One region of the Paenibacillus sp. cl141a genome, then DNA from elsewhere that is predicted to be linked to it. Evidence: predicted binding sites of a transcription regulator. Region 1 holds the regulator's gene; the other holds the start of a gene.
The links. The regulator CtsR, encoded in region 1, represses protease genes until heat stress. The targets are predictions, from matches to a motif close to ATGGTCAATAAAGGTCAAACA.
Positions count from the first base shown of each region.

Region 2: a site for CtsR is predicted at 3,591-3,611, ahead of clpP (ATP-dependent Clp endopeptidase proteolytic subunit ClpP). Genes of this name have one in related genera too.

Region 1 covers NZ_FNZO01000017.1:57,872-67,051, forward strand. The annotation lists gene pssA (CDP-diacylglycerol--serine O-phosphatidyltransferase) at 1-475, opposite strand, end outside; gene disA (DNA integrity scanning diadenylate cyclase DisA) at 525-1,601, opposite strand; gene radA (DNA repair protein RadA) at 1,615-2,982, opposite strand; gene clpC (ATP-dependent protease ATP-binding subunit ClpC) at 3,303-5,759, opposite strand; gene BMX45_RS29350 (protein-arginine kinase McsB) at 5,879-6,943, opposite strand; gene BMX45_RS29355 (protein-arginine kinase activator protein McsA) at 6,982-7,506, opposite strand; gene BMX45_RS29360 (CtsR family transcriptional regulator) at 7,531-7,992, opposite strand; gene BMX45_RS29365 (GntR family transcriptional regulator) at 8,339-9,055, opposite strand; gene BMX45_RS29370 (sugar kinase) at 9,064-9,180, opposite strand, start outside.
Region 2 covers NZ_FNZO01000004.1:539,882-549,061, reverse strand. The annotation lists gene BMX45_RS15050 (ABC transporter substrate-binding protein) at 1-739, shown strand, start outside; gene BMX45_RS15045 (hypothetical protein) at 972-1,235, shown strand; gene BMX45_RS15040 (PdaC/SigV domain-containing protein) at 1,365-2,438, shown strand; gene clpP (ATP-dependent Clp endopeptidase proteolytic subunit ClpP) at 2,919-3,515, opposite strand; tRNA gene BMX45_RS15030 (tRNA-Arg) at 3,678-3,752, opposite strand; gene BMX45_RS15025 (sugar-binding transcriptional regulator) at 4,010-5,053, shown strand; gene gap (type I glyceraldehyde-3-phosphate dehydrogenase) at 5,153-6,157, shown strand; gene pgk (phosphoglycerate kinase) at 6,353-7,534, shown strand; gene tpiA (triose-phosphate isomerase) at 7,614-8,366, shown strand; gene gpmI (2,3-bisphosphoglycerate-independent phosphoglycerate mutase) at 8,367-9,180, shown strand, end outside.

The DNA.
Region 1 (9,180 bases):
TAAGGTAAGAAAGCAATAATACGGCAAAAATCATATAAGGTGCTGTAATCTCTTCATGGAACAACGCCAGGGTGGCCAGCACGCCTCCCGCTGCGGGGATCGGCAGGCCGATAAAATATCCCGGGATGCCCGCACGAACATTGAATCTTGCAAGCCGCAGTGCGCCGCACATCGGAAATATGGCGGTCACCGTCCAAGCCAGTGCGGTATTGATATCCGTAAACGCTACGGTATACATAATAAGTGCCGGTGCTACGCCAAATGAAATCACATCGGACAAGGAGTCAAGTTCCTTGCCGAATTCGCTTTGGGCATTCAAGGCCCGAGCTACCCGACCATCCAGTCCGTCAAGGAGCATGGCAATGATAATCATAATGGCAGCCATACTCGTTCGACCTTCCGTCGCCAAGATGATACCAATCATTCCGAGAAACAGATTACCTAAAGTAAACATGTTCGGAATTGATTTCGTCATTTTTATATTCACCTCGTTCATGTACGTTCGAACATCGATTGTAGGGCTTTTAGATTTGTCTGTCAATGAATACTTGTTCCTGCAAGCGTTTCAAGCCTTCTTTGATGGTGCGTGCCCGAACCTCGCCGATCCCGTCTACTTCATCCAGCTCATGGATGGAAGCGGTCATAATGCTGGATAAGTCATGGAACTGGTCCACCAGGTTGCGGATGATCACATTCGGAAGACGCGGAATTTTGTTCAAAATCCGGTAACCGCGCGGCAGTATTTCTTCCTCCGAAGCAGCGGCGGAAGCCGGGTATCCAAGAAGCCGTACGATATGATGAATGTCCAGCAGTTCCTCATCCGTTGAACGCTTGAGCGCGAGAATGATCTCGCGGACCTTCTCCTCGCTGTACTCCCGGGCATAGTCTGCATACAGCAGCCAAGCCTCCTCCTCCATATTGCTCACAAGCTCATCCATCTGCATGCTGATCAGTCGGCCTTCGTTGCCGAGTTCGTTAATATAACGCTTGATCTCCTTCTTGATGCGGAGCACCATCTCCACCCGCTGTATGACGTTAACGACTTCCGGGATGGTGACCAGTTCTTCGAATTCGGATGCCGAGAGGTTGGTCAGCGATTGGTTAAGCACCACGCGGTATCGCTCCAGCGTCTGTATGGCCTGATTCGCCTTGGTTAATATGACGCCGATTTCCTTCAATGCATACCTCAGCGAGCCTTGGTACAGCGTAATAATGTTGCGGCGCTGCGAGATGGACACAACCAGCTTGCCCGTCTGCTTCGCCACCCGCTCCGCCGTTCTGTGCCGTATCCCTGTCTCGATGGAAGAGATCGAGGAATCCGGGATCAGCTGGGTATTCGCATATAAGATTCGTTTTAAGTCTTCACTCAAGATGATGGCGCCGTCCATCTTAGCGAGCTCGTATAAATAGTTTGGCGAAAAATCGCAGTTAATGGAGAAGCCGCCGTCGACAACTTCCATTACCTCCGGGCTGTAGCCTACAACGATCAGGGCGCCCGTCTTCGCCCGCAGCACGTTCTCCAGTCCGTCGCGAAACGGCGTTCCCGGTGCTACCAGCTTTAGCAAATCATTCATTTTGTCCAGTTGGCTCGTTTCTTTCACCTTCGTATGCCCCCTAATCTAACGCAACCGCTAATGCATCTGCAACGGTGTTGACTCCGATAATTTGTATTCCTTTCGGATGCTTCCATCCCTTCAAACTCTTCTCCGGCATGAGAACGCGCTTAAAACCCAGCTTCTCGGCTTCTCTTACCCTCTGCTCCGCTCTTGAAACGGCGCGAACCTCGCCGGTCAATCCCACCTCGCCAAAAATAACGTCGTACGGCTTGGTCGGTATGTCGCGGAAGCTGGATGCGATGCTAACCGCTATGGCCAGATCCACCGCAGGTTCATCGAGCTTCACGCCGCCCGCTACGTTCAGGTAGGCGTCTTGAGTTTGCAGGTACATCCCCATCCGTTTCTCCAGCACGGCAATGATCAGGTTCATGCGGTGATGGTCCACTCCTGTGCCCATCCGGCGCGGTGACGGGAAGTGCGTCGTGGAGATGAGCGCCTGCAGCTCTACCAGAACCGGGCGTGTACCCTCCATGCTTGCAACTACGGTCGAACCCGCTACGCCCAAAGGCCGTTCGGATAAAAAGAGCTCCGATGGATTCCCGACTTCCCGAAGCCCATCCTCACCCATCTCAAAAATGCCAATCTCATTGGTCGAACCGAAACGATTCTTCACCGCGCGAAGCAAGCGGTAAGTATGATGACGCTCTCCTTCAAAATAAAGCACACAATCCACCATGTGCTCCAGCATCCTTGGACCTGCGATGGCGCCTTCCTTTGTCACATGTCCGACAAGGACGGTCGCAATGCCCTTCACCTTCGCCAGCCGCATGAAGCGGGCTGTGCATTCCCGAACCTGGGATACGCTGCCCGGCGCGCTGGTTACCTCAGGCAAGTACACCGTCTGGATGGAGTCAATGACAACGAAGCCAGGCTGTACGTTCTCAATGGCTTCCTCGATCGATTCCAGATTGGTTTCGCAGAGGACAAACAGCTCCGGGGATAGCGCCCCGAGCCGGTCAGCGCGCAGTTTGGTCTGGCGCACGGATTCCTCACCGGAAATGTACAGAACGCGAATGCCGTTCTGGGCTAGTCGGTTGGAGGCTTGAAGCAGGAGCGTGGATTTGCCAATGCCGGGATCGCCGCCGACTAGCACGAGCGAGCCCGGGACCAGCCCGCCCCCGAGCACCCGGTTCAATTCCGCAATGCCCGTCTGGATTCTGGGTTCTTTACCGCTTTCTATATTTATGATCGAAAGGGGTTTTTCTTTACTATGAAAAAGAGGGGAATTCATCCCCTGGGTCTTGATTACCGTCTCGGTCTCCTCTACCATGGAATTCCATGATTGGCAGCCCGGACATTTTCCGAACCATTTGGGCGCTTCATAGCCGCATTCGGTACAGAAAAATTTCGTCTTAGTTTTTGCCATGTGAGTCTCCTTTATGTCGCGCATCATTTGTCGGATTCCGTAAAACCCTGCAAATTCAGGCATTACTCAAAGTTTACCATTTCTTATAATTCAACGTAAAGGTTAATTGGAAACTTTACGCGGGATGAAATGGATTTGTTTCAAATTTGAAGGAGCAGGGGGTGAACATGCGTTAATTGCTGCTGAAAAACCGCGTCCGCTTTGCTGCCGGATCGTTCTTACGATCGCTGATAAAACCAGGAAACTGGAAGCGAAATCAAAGTGGTTTCCCAATCAAAAAACCCCGCCGGATTTGACTCCAGCGGGGTGATTTATTTATCTTATTCCGTTTCGGCCGATGCGGTCGTTACACCTTCACTCTTGTTCACAACCAGTTCGCCGTTCGCTTCATCGATGACAAGCGAGTCGCCCTTGGCCACATTGCCTTTCAGCAGCTCCTCGGAAAGTCGATCCTCGATGTGCTTCTGGATAGCCCGGCGCAGCGGACGGGCACCGAAGGCCGGATCGTATCCTTCCTTCGCTATGAAGGCCTTCGCCTTGTCCGTGAGTTCGAAATGCACCTCGAATTCTTTCAGGCGCTTACGCAGCTCGTCGGACATCAGCGTCACGATCTCGGCAATGTGTTTCTCTTCCAGAGAGTGGAACACGATGATCTCGTCGATCCGGTTCAAGAACTCCGGACGGAAGCTCTTTTTGAGCTCATCCATCACTTTGCCTTTCATGTTGTTATAATCGCGGCCTGCATCCGTCACGGCGGTAAATCCAAGCGTGGAGTTCTTCTTGATCGCTTCCGCCCCGACGTTGGAAGTCAGGATGATCAGGGTATTCCGGAAATCCACCACCCGGCCCTTCGAATCGGTCAGGCGTCCGTCTTCCAGCACTTGAAGCAGGATATTGAATACTTCAGGATGCGCCTTCTCGATTTCATCGAGAAGGACAACGGAATACGGCTTGCGGCGCACTTTCTCGGTCAGCTGACCGCCTTCCTCGTAGCCGACATATCCCGGAGGCGCTCCGACGAGACGCGACGTGGAATGCTTCTCCATGTACTCGGACATGTCGATTCGCACGACCGCATTCTCATCTCCGAACATGGCCTCGGCAAGAGCTCGTGCCAGCTCGGTTTTACCTACCCCGGTAGGACCCAGGAAGATGAAGGAGCCCATTGGGCGCTTCGGATCCTTCAGTCCCGCGCGTGCCCGGCGAACCGCACGGCTGACGGCTTTGACGGCTTCCTCTTGGCCGATTACGCGGCTGTGAAGAATTTCTTCCAGATTCAGAAGACGCTCGGTCTCTTCTTCCTTCAGTTTATTGACGGGAATACCGGTCCAGTTGGCGACAACGTCGGCGATGTCCTCCGGCGTTACCTCGGAATCGGTACGTCCTTGTTTTTCTTTCCATTGATTCTTCGTGACTTCGAGCTCTTCGCGAAGCTTCTGCTCCGTATCGCGCAGCGCTGCCGCTTTCTCGAATTCCTGGCTTTGGACGGCCGCGTCTTTCTCCTTGCGGATGTCCTCCAGGTGCGCTTCCTGATCTTTCAGATTTGGCGGTATGGTATACGTATGAAGACGAACTTTCGAACCGGCCTCGTCAATCAGGTCAATCGCTTTATCCGGCAGGAAGCGGTCCGTAATGTAGCGGTCGGACAATTTCACGGCCTGTTCAATCGCTTCGTCAGTAATTTTCACGCGGTGATGCGCTTCGTAACGGTCACGCAGTCCATACAGGATCTGAATGGCTTCTTCCGGCGACGGTTGATCCACCGTGATCGGTTGGAAGCGGCGCTCAAGTGCAGCGTCTTTTTCAATGTATTTGCGGTATTCGTCCAGCGTGGTAGCCCCGATGCACTGAAGCTCTCCGCGCGCCAATGAAGGCTTAAGGATGTTGGAAGCGTCAATGGCTCCTTCTGCTCCGCCTGCGCCGATCAAGGTATGCAGCTCATCGATGAACAGAATGATGTTGCCGGCTTGACGAATCTCATCCATGATTTTTTTCAGGCGGTCCTCAAACTCGCCGCGGTATTTCGTTCCTGCTACGACGGAGCCCATATCCAGCGTCATCACGCGTTTGTCGCGCAGCGTCTCCGGAATTTCATTGTTGATGATGCGCTGTGCCAAGCCTTCCGCGATCGCCGTTTTACCTACTCCCGGTTCACCGATCAGTACCGGGTTATTCTTGGTCCGGCGGCTAAGCACCTGAATCACGCGCTCGATTTCTTTGCTGCGGCCAATGACCGGATCCAGATTACCTTCCTTGGCAATGGCGGTCAGATCCCGAGCGAGACTGTCCAATGTAGGCGTGCTCACGTTCTGCGGCGTGCCATGATGGCTAGATACCGCTTCGCTGCTGCCCAGCAGCTGCAGCACCTGTTGACGGGCTTTGTTCAGGCTGATGCCCAGGTTGTTCAGCACGCGTGCCGCAACCCCTTCGCCCTCGCGAATCAGCCCCAGCAGAATATGCTCGGTTCCCACATAGGTATGGCCAAGCTTACGGGCTTCGTCCATGGAGAGCTCAATCACTTTTTTCGCTCTAGGCGTGTAAGCAATGTTGGTTGGCTGCTCCTGTCCGCGTCCGATTAATGTCTCCACTTCGTCCTGGATTTTCTCAAGACCAAGTCCAAGTCCGATCAGCGCTTTGGCTGCAATGCCGTCTCCCTCACGAATAAGCCCAAGCAGGATATGTTCTGTGCCGATATTGTTGTGACCCAGGCGTACCGCTTCTTCCTGAGCCAATGCAAGCACCTTTTGTGCGCGTTCCGTAAATCTGCCAAACATCATAGTATTGCACCTCCACGTTTCAATTAATATATTGAACCTCGCGGATTTCGGTGTATCGCCAGCTAAGACGTTTATACCGTCATCCAACTGTAAAGCGAGTAATAATAACTAACAACTTCTTAACGGCTGCCCAATGTCTCCCGAATGAGTTTAGCCCTGTACATATCGCGTTCGGAAGGATTTATGCCCTCGCCATAGGTCTTCTGGAGAAATCCCGGCTGCGTCTTAACGTTCAGCTCGTTCATGACCGGAATTTCCGGGCCTTCCAGCAGGCCGAGATCCACGCCTAGCCGAACGTCGGACAAGCGCTGAGCCGCTTCCTTGGAATCCATGACCGCTGCATAGGACAGGATGCCGTATGAACGCATGACCCGGTCCGTAATACGGAGCTTGGATTCACTGAGGAGCCGCGCCCTGGCATTCTTCTCGTGCTCGATGATCTGCAGTGCCACGCTGTGAAGATTCTCGATGATCTCCGACTCGGTTTGCCCGAGCGTAATCTGATTCGAGATTTGAAAGAGGTTTCCTAAAGCTTCGCTGCCCTCGCCGTAAATCCCTCTAACGGTCAAGCCTACCTGCGATACGGCTGAAAGAATCCGATTGATCTGCTGCGTCATGACGAGCGCGGGCAGATGCATCATGACCGAAGCTCGAAGGCCGGTGCCGACATTGGTCGGACAGCTCGTTAGGTAACCCCGTTTGTCATCGAAAGCATAATCGATCTCGGATTCGAAAATATCATCCAGCGCCGTCGCGCGGCTCCATGCCTCCCGAACCTGAAATCCGGGATACAAACACTGTATGCGCAAGTGATCCTCTTCATTGATCATAATGCTGACGGATTCATCTTCGGTAAGGATGACGGCACCGTTTCGGGATTCATTAGCCAGATTGGGACTGATCAGATGCTTCTCGACGAGAACCTTCTTATCCAGCTCATCAATCTCACTTAATTTAATTACATGCAAATGCCCGAAATCCTGCAAATCCTCCTTATCCTTTAACACATGGGTCAGGCGCTCTAGCACTTCTCCCGACTGCTGATCCGTTGCGAGCAGCGGGAAAGGAAGATGCTGCAGGTTGCGCGCCACCCTCACGCGGGTGCTGATGACAATGTCGGAATCCTGACCGTTCCCGCGCATCCACTCGCTCAGCGCCGAATCGGTAAACCGGAGATTAGACATCACGCATTCCTCCTACTAAAGTGCAAAATGTAACGATCTTATCCCTGAGCAATGTTACGCTCCAGCTCACGAATTTGGTCCCGGATCTCGGCAGCCGCTTCAAATTCCTCCTGCAGGATTCTCATTTGAAGCTCCTTCTTAAGCTCATCGATCCGGCGTTTGATCTGAATCCGGCCGCCGGTACGCTTTGGCACTTTGCCCACATGGGAAGTTCCCCCATGGACTCGCTTGAACAACGGATCCAATCGATCCGAGAAATATTTATAACACGAGCTGCAGCCGAACCGGCCAAGCTTGCTGAACTGGGAATACGTCATGCCGCATTCCTCGCATTGCAGCGTCTGAGCCGTTTTCGCACCGGGGGTCTGGCCCTTGCCTGAAGGATCCAGATCCAGCAGGCCTGACAGCAAACTGTGTATAGAAAAACCATTCGACGTACCGGGGATCAATTCCCCTTTTTCACGGGCACAAGTTTCACAAAAGTGAAACTCCGTTTTCTCCCCGTTCACAATTTTGGTGAAATGAAGTGTCGCCGGCCGTTTACCGCATTCTTGGCATAACATACTTCGATGCCTCCTTACACAGACTCACTTACCTAATAAAGAAATCAGCATCGCCTTCATAATACGTGCGCGCAGCTCATCCCGATAAGGAAGCTTCACATTCAGGCATTCCCTTGAAACGGCGGCCCGCATCAGGCTGGCCTCCCGCTTCGTCAAAAACCGGGATTCCTCCAGCTGGTAGATCAAGCCTTCCGCTACCGTCTGGTCAATCATGCTGCCGATGGTATGATGAAGGTGCTGCTGGAGTGCAGTATGCTGGGGAAGCTCGATACGCTGGATGCGGATGTATCCGCCCCCGCCGCGCTTGCTCTCGACAAGAAAGCCCTTCTCCAGTGTGAACCGTGTGCTGATCACGTAATTGATCTGGGAAGGAACGCAAGAAAATTGCTCCGCCAAATCGTTGCGTTGAATTTCGACGGTTCCTTCCGGACTTTCTTGCAATATGCTCTTCAGGTATTGTTCGATAATATCAGAGATATTACGCATGGTCTGTTCATCCTCCACTGTTTGAAACGTTAAGACGGATAGTGATCTTACACGTCCGCACAGAGCCTTGCTTATACGTTGATTAACCATAATCAAAATCAGCGAACCCTCTCGTTGACTTTGACTTTCTTTGACTTTGATCTCATTATAGCACATTTTTTCATTTTGCCAAGAGGGTCCTTCTCAAATGTTCGCGCTATGCATGTATTCTTATTGTACCCACTTCTTCGATCGCTTATAGCCCTTTTCCGAAGAACAATTCAACCGAAGGACTAAAAAAAGAAGCAGCCTCCGTGCCGGATCAAAACCGGTCTCTTGGCCACTTCTTCCTGTCGTTTTCTATATCTTAAGCATCATAACTGATCAAATAATGCTGCAGCTCCGTATTGTAGTACCCGATGCTGTATTCAATGATGCTGCCCGTCTGGTCGTAGGAGGATCTCAACCGCTTCAGTAACGGGGTTCCGGCGCTTACTTCCAGCAGCGAGGCAATCTCCTCATTAGCCACGGTCGCCAGGAAACGGTCCCGGAAATTCTCCAGCGTGATTTGACTCTCCTCGATACGTTCATACAAGGACGGCAGTTCGCTTGAATCGAACTCCTCCCCCATGTCCACCAGGGACGATACGTAATGGGTGTAGTAGATAAACGGGCTCCCGTCCAGCAAATACATACGTTCGATCAGCAGGCACCGCTCACCGAATTTCAGGAACAATTCGCTATCCGGTTCATTGTGCACCCATTCCGTCTTCAGATGGCGCTTCCGGATCTGGTGGCCCTCTTCAACCAAAATCTCGGTAAACAGCTTCCCCTTGGACAGCTTGGAAAAGGACGTGTTCCGGGTCACGATCGTTCCTACACCGCTGCGCTTCTCTACATACCCTTCCTGGTACAATTCCTGGATCGCATTGCGAACCGTCATTTTGCTGACGTTAAATTCCTGTTCCAGCTGCGGCTCGGAAGGAATATGGGAACCAAGTGGATATACCCCATGCAGAATCCGATCTTTAATGATCTTCTTGATTTGCAAGTATAACGGACCGTTCTTCCGCGTGATCGACATGCTTCCTCCTACCTTTCCACGTCAGACATATGATGACTCATCGCCTGAAGCACTTCGCGTTCGTTCGCCGTCGGCGTATCTCCCGTTACCGTATGGGCAAGCATCGCCGCCGCTGCGGCAAAATC
Region 2 (9,180 bases), on a different contig from region 1:
TAATATTCCGAACTTCGTCAATATTACGGATACGTTCAAAGATCCGTCTTATGACCCGGGCAATAAATATTCAATCGTTTACACGTCCGGCGTAACGGGAATTGCATATAACAAGAAGTATGTGAAGGACGAAATCAACAGCTGGGAAAACCTTTGGAATCCGGAATACAAGGGCAAAGTCCTGCTTCTGGACGACAACCGGGAAATGATCGGCATGGCGCTGAAAAAGCAAGGGAAATCCAACAGCAGCACGGATGAGGCGGAAATCACGGCTGCATCCGATGAGCTGAAGACACTGCTGCCGAATGTCCTTGCGTTTGATACGGACAATATTAAGCAGAAGATGATTCAGGAGGAAGGCTGGATTGCCACGGTTTGGTCCGGAGACGCGGCGTTCATCGCGGCGGAGAATCCGGATGTGGCGTACGTGGTGCCTGAAGAAGGAGCGACCATATTCTCGGACAACTACGCGATTCCTAAAGGTGCGAAGAATAAGGAATTGGCCGAGAAATTCATCAACTTCATGATGGAGCCTGAAGTCAGCGCCAAAAACTATGAATTTATCGGATACAGCAATCCGAACACGAAAGCGATGGAATTCCATAGCGAGGAATACCGCGCCAATACGATGATCAACCTGACGGAAGAGGAACTGGGCCGTACCGAGTGGCTCGATAACGTCGGTGACTCGCTCTCCGTCTACGATCGTTTATGGACCGAATTGAAGAGCGGTCGTTAGTATAAGCTTCGGTTCTTCATATTATTGTAATAAGGAAGCCTGTCCCCTAAGGGGATGGGCTCTTTTTTTTGCAGAGTAGAATGAGACATTAGTCCCAAAATGGGAAGAATTGGCCGATTTTCAGGAATTCCACTACAACTTCAGGATCCTTTTCGTTGTTATATATAAGGAGGTTGTACACCGTTTAGCCCCGTTTTTTATAAATGAGGTATCCCTGAAAGGAAGAAGCTGCTTGAGTGATCTGACGAGCATGGGGGTTATTGCTTTGATTGTTGCAGGGATCGCTGCTGTTATATTTCTGAATTTTTTCGGGAAAAGCGCGCTGCATCTGCTGCTGACGAGCATTCACAGTGCACTCGCTGGCATCGGTTTGATTCTTCTTGCTACGTTGTCCAAGGCGGTAAATTACTGCTGCTTGCGGGTTCAGGTGCTCTCTTGTTCGATGTGTTTCTTAGCGCAGCAGCGTTCGTTCGGAAAGAATCATGAGAATGTGTAGGTCCTATGGCATGGAGTCAAAATTGTCATTCAGTTTGTTACCAATACATTGAAAGCTTTCCTTATAATGATTAAGGGTAATAGATTAACAACTAACGGAAACTTAATTTAACAAAGGTGGAATTCTGATATGAATCCTAAATTTCGTGTATGTGCATCATTAATTGCAACTAGTGTCCTGCTTGGCAGTCTTGGTTTGAGCGGACAGGTCATCGATGCAAGCGCCGCTAAAGCACCCGTTTCCGCCAGCCAAAAGACGTCGAAGAATGAAGTTGTATTGAAATGGAACGGCAAAACCTTGTCACAAAAAGGTCTTGTGCTGCATGGGGTAACTTATGTGCCGGCGACCGCTTTGCGGGATGGTCTGGGGATGCCTCTTAAATATGATTCCAAAAACCGCATGTATACACTGGGTAACGGCTATAACAAGCTGAGCGCCGCCGTGTATGCTGCAAACGAAATCGGCATTCTGGTGAACGGTTCGTATGCCGGCGAGCCGGGCGGACAGATCATCAATGGACGTCTGTATCTGCCGTTCAAAACGATCAGCGAATACATGGGCGTTCAGGGACAATGGAATCCTTCCTTGAAAACACTGAGCATGACAAAGAAGAAGCTGAATGACATTAGCATTAAATCGGTTGCGCTCAAGAAGAATATTCAGGGCGTAGACGCTGTTGTGAATTATCCTGTAATCAGCGGACTCGATAATGCGGAGGTCCAAGCCGAAATCAACAAAGTGTTGAAAGAAAATGCGTCCGGCGTCATCACCGGTGCGGAAGGAAACGCCGAGGAATTCCCGCCGTCGGAATCCAGTTTCCCTTACGAATTCAGCGGTGACTTCGTGGTCCATTACAACCAGAACGACATCCTGAGCATTACGGCGTACGATTATTCGTACACCGGCGGTGCCCATGGCATGACTTTCCGTAAAAGCTTCACGTTCTCCTTGAAGGACGGCAAGCAAATGAAGCTGGGCGATTTCATCAACATGCAGGGCAAGAACAAGCAGAAGCTGAACAACCTTGTGCTGAGCAAGATGAAGAAAGAGGGAGGTTATCTCGGCGGTTTTGAGGGAGTGCCTGCCGATGCCGACTTCTACGTGAAGGATAACGCGGCGGTGCTGTACTTCCAGCTTTATGAGTACACCGCCTATGCCTATGGATTTCCTGAGTTTGAGTTGCAGCTGAAACAGTGGAAGTAAGAGTATATGATAAGCGGTTTGTGTAAACTGTAATCATTAAATTTCATACTATAGCTTGTCTAGAAACATGATGCTGTCCTGATGTAACACTGTGCTGGAACGAGTTACGAAAATCCCCTGATCAATTGAGTGTGGAGCATATACTCCTGCCCTATGATCAAGGGGATTTTTTGTGTATCTCAAGAGGCGTGCCCTTTTCCCCCTCCTCTCAAGTTAAGGCAGGCCTTTTAGGAGGGGGATGGCCTTACCGTCTTTATGTTTTATTGAAAAAATCGTACCGAAGTGAGAGTATCCTTGGAGGAGCAACGCGTTCGCCTTTGAAATCGGGAAACAACCTGTTTCAATTCATTCAAGTTTCCCGATTTCAACAGCGACCGGAGAGGATATTCTCACTATTTAGTACTCGAAGTTTTCAATGAATCCAGAGGATAAGAAAGGGCAGGTACCGGATATCGGTGCCTGCCCTTTACTTCATTTCTTTTATAAGCCTTGCGGTGGTGTGTTTTCCAGTACTTGATCGATCAGGCCATACTCTTTGGCTTCGTCAGCCGTCATGAAGTAGTCGCGATCAGTGTCCTTCTCGATGCGCTCCAGCGGTTGGCCGGTGCGTTCGGACAGGATGCGGTTCAGCTTGTCGCGCATTTTCAGAATGCGGCGGGCACGGATTTCAATATCCGTGGCTTGACCTTGTGCGCCGCCGAGCGGCTGGTGAATCATGATCTCGCTGTTAGGGAGACCGTAGCGTTTGCCTTTGGCGCCTGCGTTAAGCAGGAATGCGCCCATGGAAGCAGCCATGCCGACACAGATCGTCGAGACGTCCGGCTTGATGAACTGCATCGTATCGAATATCGCCATACCTGCGGTAATGGAACCGCCAGGGCTGTTGATGTAAAGATGAATATCCTTCTCGGGATCCTCAGCCGACAAGAACAGCATTTGGGCAATGATGGAATTGGCGACCACGTCATTTACGTCGGAGCCGAGGAAGATAATGCGGTCTTTCAGCAATCTGGAATAGATGTCGTACGCCCGCTCACCGCGGTTGCTTTGTTCAACGACCATAGGTATAAAACTCACGTGGAAAACCTCCTCTTAAGTACCTCATATAAATACTGTTACCGTATTACCCACATGATAAACAATTTAAATCAAAAAGTCAAAGAAAGTCAAACTATTGAGTAAAAAAAAGAGCCGTTATGGGCACTTTAGGGTAATCAGTATAGAGAATAAATGTTATAATGGCGCGCCCGCGAGGAATCGAACCTCGATCTCAGGCTCCGGAGGCCTACGTCATATCCATTGGACCACGGGCGCACAAAAATCAGCAACGAAGTTGATTATACCGCATCTATTTCAAAAATACAATAGCGGACAAAACTTTGTTCCTATTATATAGACAAGCCGGTAGTTGGCCATAATGAATAAGAATGCCTGGGGTAGAGAAATATACTTTCGGACACTTGCAACCGGCATGATTATTGGTTAGAATAAGGGTGGGACTTAAAAAGTTTAACTGGGACATTTTACGACCAGGTAGGAGAGCCGAGACGAAGTTTGCAGGAGTGGAATGCATGCGTAACCTATTAGAAATACAAGAGCAACTTCTGCCGGATCTGATGGATACTCTTAAACGAAGGTATACCATCCTTCATCAGATCAAGTTGTCCGGCATTGTTGGCCGAAGAACACTGGCTTCATCGCTATCAATGACCGAGCGTGTTCTCAGAGCAGAGACTGATCTTCTGAAAGCGCAAGGGCTGATCGAGATTGAAACGCTCGGCATGCGGATCAGCGGCACAGGGATATGCTTGCTGGAGGAGTTGGAACCGGTCATGAATGAGTTGTTCGGACTGGTTGAACTGGAAGAGAAGATTCGTCAGGCTTACGGGCTTCGTAAAGTGGTCATTATTCCCGGTGACAGCGAGTCATCTCCGGAAGTCAAACGTGAGCTTGGCCGGGCCGGAGCAAGAACGCTGCTTAACTTTGTCCAGGATGGAGATACGATTGCCGTAACAGGCGGCTCCACGCTCGCCGAAGTGGCAGAGCAGATGTCCTCTTTGCCTGGCGGCGAACCGTTGACGAGCACTTGGTTTGTGCCGGCGCGAGGCGGCCTCGGGGAGAGCATGGAGATTCAAGCGAACACCATTGCTTCCAAAATGGCTAAGCGCGTTGGGGCTGAGTACCGATTGCTTCATGTGCCGGATCTGCTCAGCGAGGATGCTTATCAATCGTTGGTTCAGGATCAGCACATCCAGGAGATCGTGGATGTGATCAGGCGCAGCCGCGTCATTATTCACGGCATCGGAGATGCCATGGAGATGGCCAGACGGCGCAAGCTGGATGAAGGCTCTATCCGGAACTTGCAGGCAGATGGCGCGATCGCGGAATCCTTCGGCTATTATTTCAGCGAAGATGGGGAAGTTGTCCACAAAATGCTTACCCTTGGACTCCGGCTTGAGGATATTATGCGGACGGAGACCATCATCGGCATTGCTGGAGGGCAAGGCAAGGGCAAAGCGATCCATGCGGTGCTGAAATTCGGACACGAGGACATTCTCGTTACGGATGAAGCCGCGGCATTGGAAGTCGAGAAGGAAATTGACGCCGGCATCTGAGTCCGCGGGCGTACAACTGATTTTTCGTTTTTGTTGTCTTGATTGGCTTAACGGCCAATCTTGAATATATAAATTTTACAAATATGGAGGGAACTACTCATGGTTAAAGTAGGTATTAACGGTTTTGGACGTATTGGACGTAACGTATTCCGCGCTGCGCTGAACAACAGCGAAGTTGAAATCGTGGCAATCAACGATTTGACGGACGTAAAAACGCTGGCACACCTTTTGAAATATGACACCACTCATGGCAGACTGAATGCAACTGTTGAAGCTAAAGAAGGCGCACTCGTTGTAAACGGCCGCGAAGTGAAAGTATTCGCTGAGCGTAACCCTGAAGCATTGCCTTGGGCTGAGTACGGCGTTGAAATCGTTGTTGAATCCACTGGTATTTTCACAGCGAAAGACAAAGCTTCCGCTCACTTGAAAGGCGGCGCTAAGAAAGTTATCATCTCCGCTCCAGCTACTGACGAAGATATCACCATCGTTATGGGCGTTAACGAAGACAAATACGATGCTGCTAGCCACACCATCATCTCCAATGCTTCTTGTACGACGAACTGCTTGGCTCCTTTTGCAAAAGTTCTTGACGAGAACTTTGGTATCGTTAAAGGATTGATGACTACAATTCACTCCTACACAAATGACCAGCAAGTGCTTGATCTGCCGCACAAAGACCTGCGTCGTGCTCGTGCAGCTGCTGAAAACATCATTCCTTCCACAACAGGTGCTGCTAAAGCGGTTAGCCTCGTTCTGCCACAATTGAAAGGCAAATTGAACGGTAACTCTATGCGTGTACCTACGAAGAACGTTTCCGTAACGGACCTCGTAGTAGAGCTCTCCAAAAACGTAACCCTTGAAGATGTTAACGGAGCTCTGAAAGCAGCTGCTGAAGGCCCGCTGAAAGGCATCTTGAACTACTCCGAAGAGCCGCTTGTATCCAGCGACTACAATGGCGATCCAGCTTCTTCCACTATCGATTCGCTCTCCACTATGGTAGTTGGCGACAACATGGTGAAAGTTGTTTCTTGGTATGACAACGAGTGGGGCTACTCCAACCGTGTCGTTGACCTCGCTGCTTACATCGCAAGCAAAGGTCTGTAATTGATCTAGCCATTCAACCGAAGAGGAGTTCCGTTCACGGGTCTCCTCTTTGGTTCATGGTTTTTCCTTGTTTTCATGCCAGAGCACTGGGAAGAATAGATAAGAATCCGGGCGCTGGTTAGACGATAGAGAGAGATACGAGAGCAACTGCATGCTGTCGGTGAGGAGAATAGTTTTCTTAGGAGGAACGTGGAGATGAACAAGAAAAGTGTACGTGATGTAGAAGTAAGCGGCAAACGGGTGTTTGTCCGCGTCGATTTCAATGTACCGCTCGAAGATGGTAAAATTACAGACGACACTCGTATTCGCGAGACTTTGCCGACGATTAAGTATCTGGTGGAGCAAGGAGCAAAAGTCATCCTGGCCAGCCACATGGGTCGTCCCAAAGGAGAGGTCGTAGAATCTTTGCGCCTGACTCCGGCAAGTCAGCGTCTGTCGGAACTGCTCGGCAAACCGGTAGCCAAAGCGGATGAAGCGGTAGGAGAAGCCGTTAAAACTCAAGTCGAGAAGCTGCAGAACGGCGATGTGCTCGTGCTTGAAAATGTTCGTTTTTACCCTGGTGAAGAGAAGAATGATCCGGAACTTGCGAAGCAATTCGCTGAGCTGGCCGATCTGTTCGTGAACGACGCGTTTGGTGCTGCTCACCGTGCGCACGCTTCGACAGAGGGGATTGCTCATCATCTTCCGGCCGTATCGGGATTGTTGATGGAGAAAGAGCTGTCCGTTCTCGGCAAAGCCCTTTCGAATCCGGACCGTCCTTTTACCGCCATCATCGGTGGATCGAAGGTTAAGGACAAAATCGACGTGATCGACAACCTGCTTACGCTTGCTGACAATGTCATCATCGGCGGTGGACTTGCTTACACGTTCTTCAAAGCTCAAGGCCATGAAATCGGTCAATCTCTGCTTGATAAAGAGAAGCTTGATGTGGCACTCGGTTTCATCGAGAAGGCCAAAGAGCTGGGCAAAAACTTCTACCTGCCGGAAGATATCGTCGTTACGGACGAATTCAGCGCAGACGCGAATACCAAGGTCGTTGATATCGACGGCATCCCAGCCGATTGGGAAGGCGTTGACATCGGTCCTAAGACTCGCGCCAAGTATGCAGAAGTGATCAAGAACTCCAAACTTGTCGTGTGGAACGGTCCTATGGGCGTATTCGAAATCGCTCCGTTCAGCAACGGTACTCGTGAAGTGGCACAGGCCTGTGCGGAAACGGAAGCTTACACGATTATCGGCGGCGGCGACTCGGCTGCAGCAGCGGAAAAATTCGGCCTTGCCGACAAGATGGATCACATCTCGACAGGCGGCGGCGCATCTCTTGAGTTCATGGAAGGCAAAGCACTTCCTGGTGTTGTGGCACTGAACGATAAATAGAATGAGGAACTACATTGGATAGCAAGTGGATGAAGTTTGGACCCTGGAGAATCTTCGGGGGAATAAAGGAGTGAATCGTGTGAGAACACCTATCATAGCTGGTAACTGGAAAATGTTCAAAACTGTTCCGGAAGCAACTTCATTTATTGAAGATGTGAAAGGCAAAGCGGAAGTAGAAGGCGTGGAAAGCGTGATCTGCGCGCCGTTTACCAATCTTCCTGCATTGGTTGAAGCGGCAAAGGGCACGAACATCAAAATCGGTGCACAAAATCTTCATTTCGAAGACAATGGCGCCTTTACGGGTGAAATCAGCGGCTTGATGCTGAAAGACCTGGGCGTGGACTACGTCATTATTGGACATTCCGAGCGCCGTCAGTATTTTGCTGAAACCGATGAGATCGTGAACAAGAAGGTACATGCGGCATTCCGTCATGGTCTTCTTCCGATCGTATGCGTTGGCGAGAAGCTGGAAGAACGCGAAGCCGGCCAAACCAAAGACGTGTGCAAAGTACAAACGGAAGCAGCGTTCGCAGGTGTTCCTGCTGATCAAGCGGTTCATGTCGTTATTGCTTACGAGCCAATCTGGGCAATCGGAACGGGCAAATCCTCCACGGCAGAGGATGCGAATGAAGTCATCGCCTATATTCGCGAACTCGTTAAAGGCCTGTACGGCGAAACCGTTGCAGACCAAGTTCGCATTCAATACGGCGGCAGCGTGAAGCCTGAAAATGTAGCGGAGTATATGGGACAAAGCGACATCGACGGCGCGCTCGTTGGTGGTGCAAGTCTACAACCGGCTTCCTACATCGCACTCGTTGAGGGGGCGAAGTAAATGTCTGCTCCAAAACCCGTAGCTCTGATCATTATGGACGGTTTCGGGCTTCGCAACACCGAGGTGGGCAATGCGGTCGCTCAAGCGAACAAGCCTAACTACGACCGGTATTTGAAGCAATATCCGAACACCACGTTGACCGCTTGCGGCGAAGCCGTAGGCTTGCCGGAAGGTCAAATGGGGAACTCCGAAGTGGGTCACTTGAACATCGGCGCAGGCCGGATCGTGTATCAGGATTTGACCCGCATCACGAAGTCGATTCGCGAAGGAGAATTCTTCGAGAATGAAACGCTTGTGGAAGCCGTTCGCGCTGCCAAGAACAACAACAAGAAGCTGCATCTGTACGGGCTGGTATCCGACGGTGGCGTTCACAGTCACATTGAGCACATGTTTGCGATGCTGGATCTTTGCAAGAAGGAAGATTTCCATGACGTATACATCCATGGTTTCATGGATGGACGCGACGTGGCACCGGACAGCGGCAGGCAGTTCGTTAAGGATCTGATTGCGAAGATTGAGGAAGTGGGCGTTGGCCAAATCGCTACGCTTTCCGGTCGTTACTACGCAATGGACCGCGACAAGCGTTGGGACCGCGTCGAGAAGGCATACCGTGCGATGGTGTACGGCGAAGGCCCTAAATATACGGATCCGCTGAAAGCCATCACCGAATCCTACGAGAAATCGGTTTATGATGAATTCGTAGAGCCGACCGTCATGGTGAATGGCGCGGGAGAGCCGGTAAGCCTGGTGGAGAGCGGAGATTCCGTCATCTTCCTGAACTATCGCCCTGACCGTGCGATCCAGCTGTCCCAAG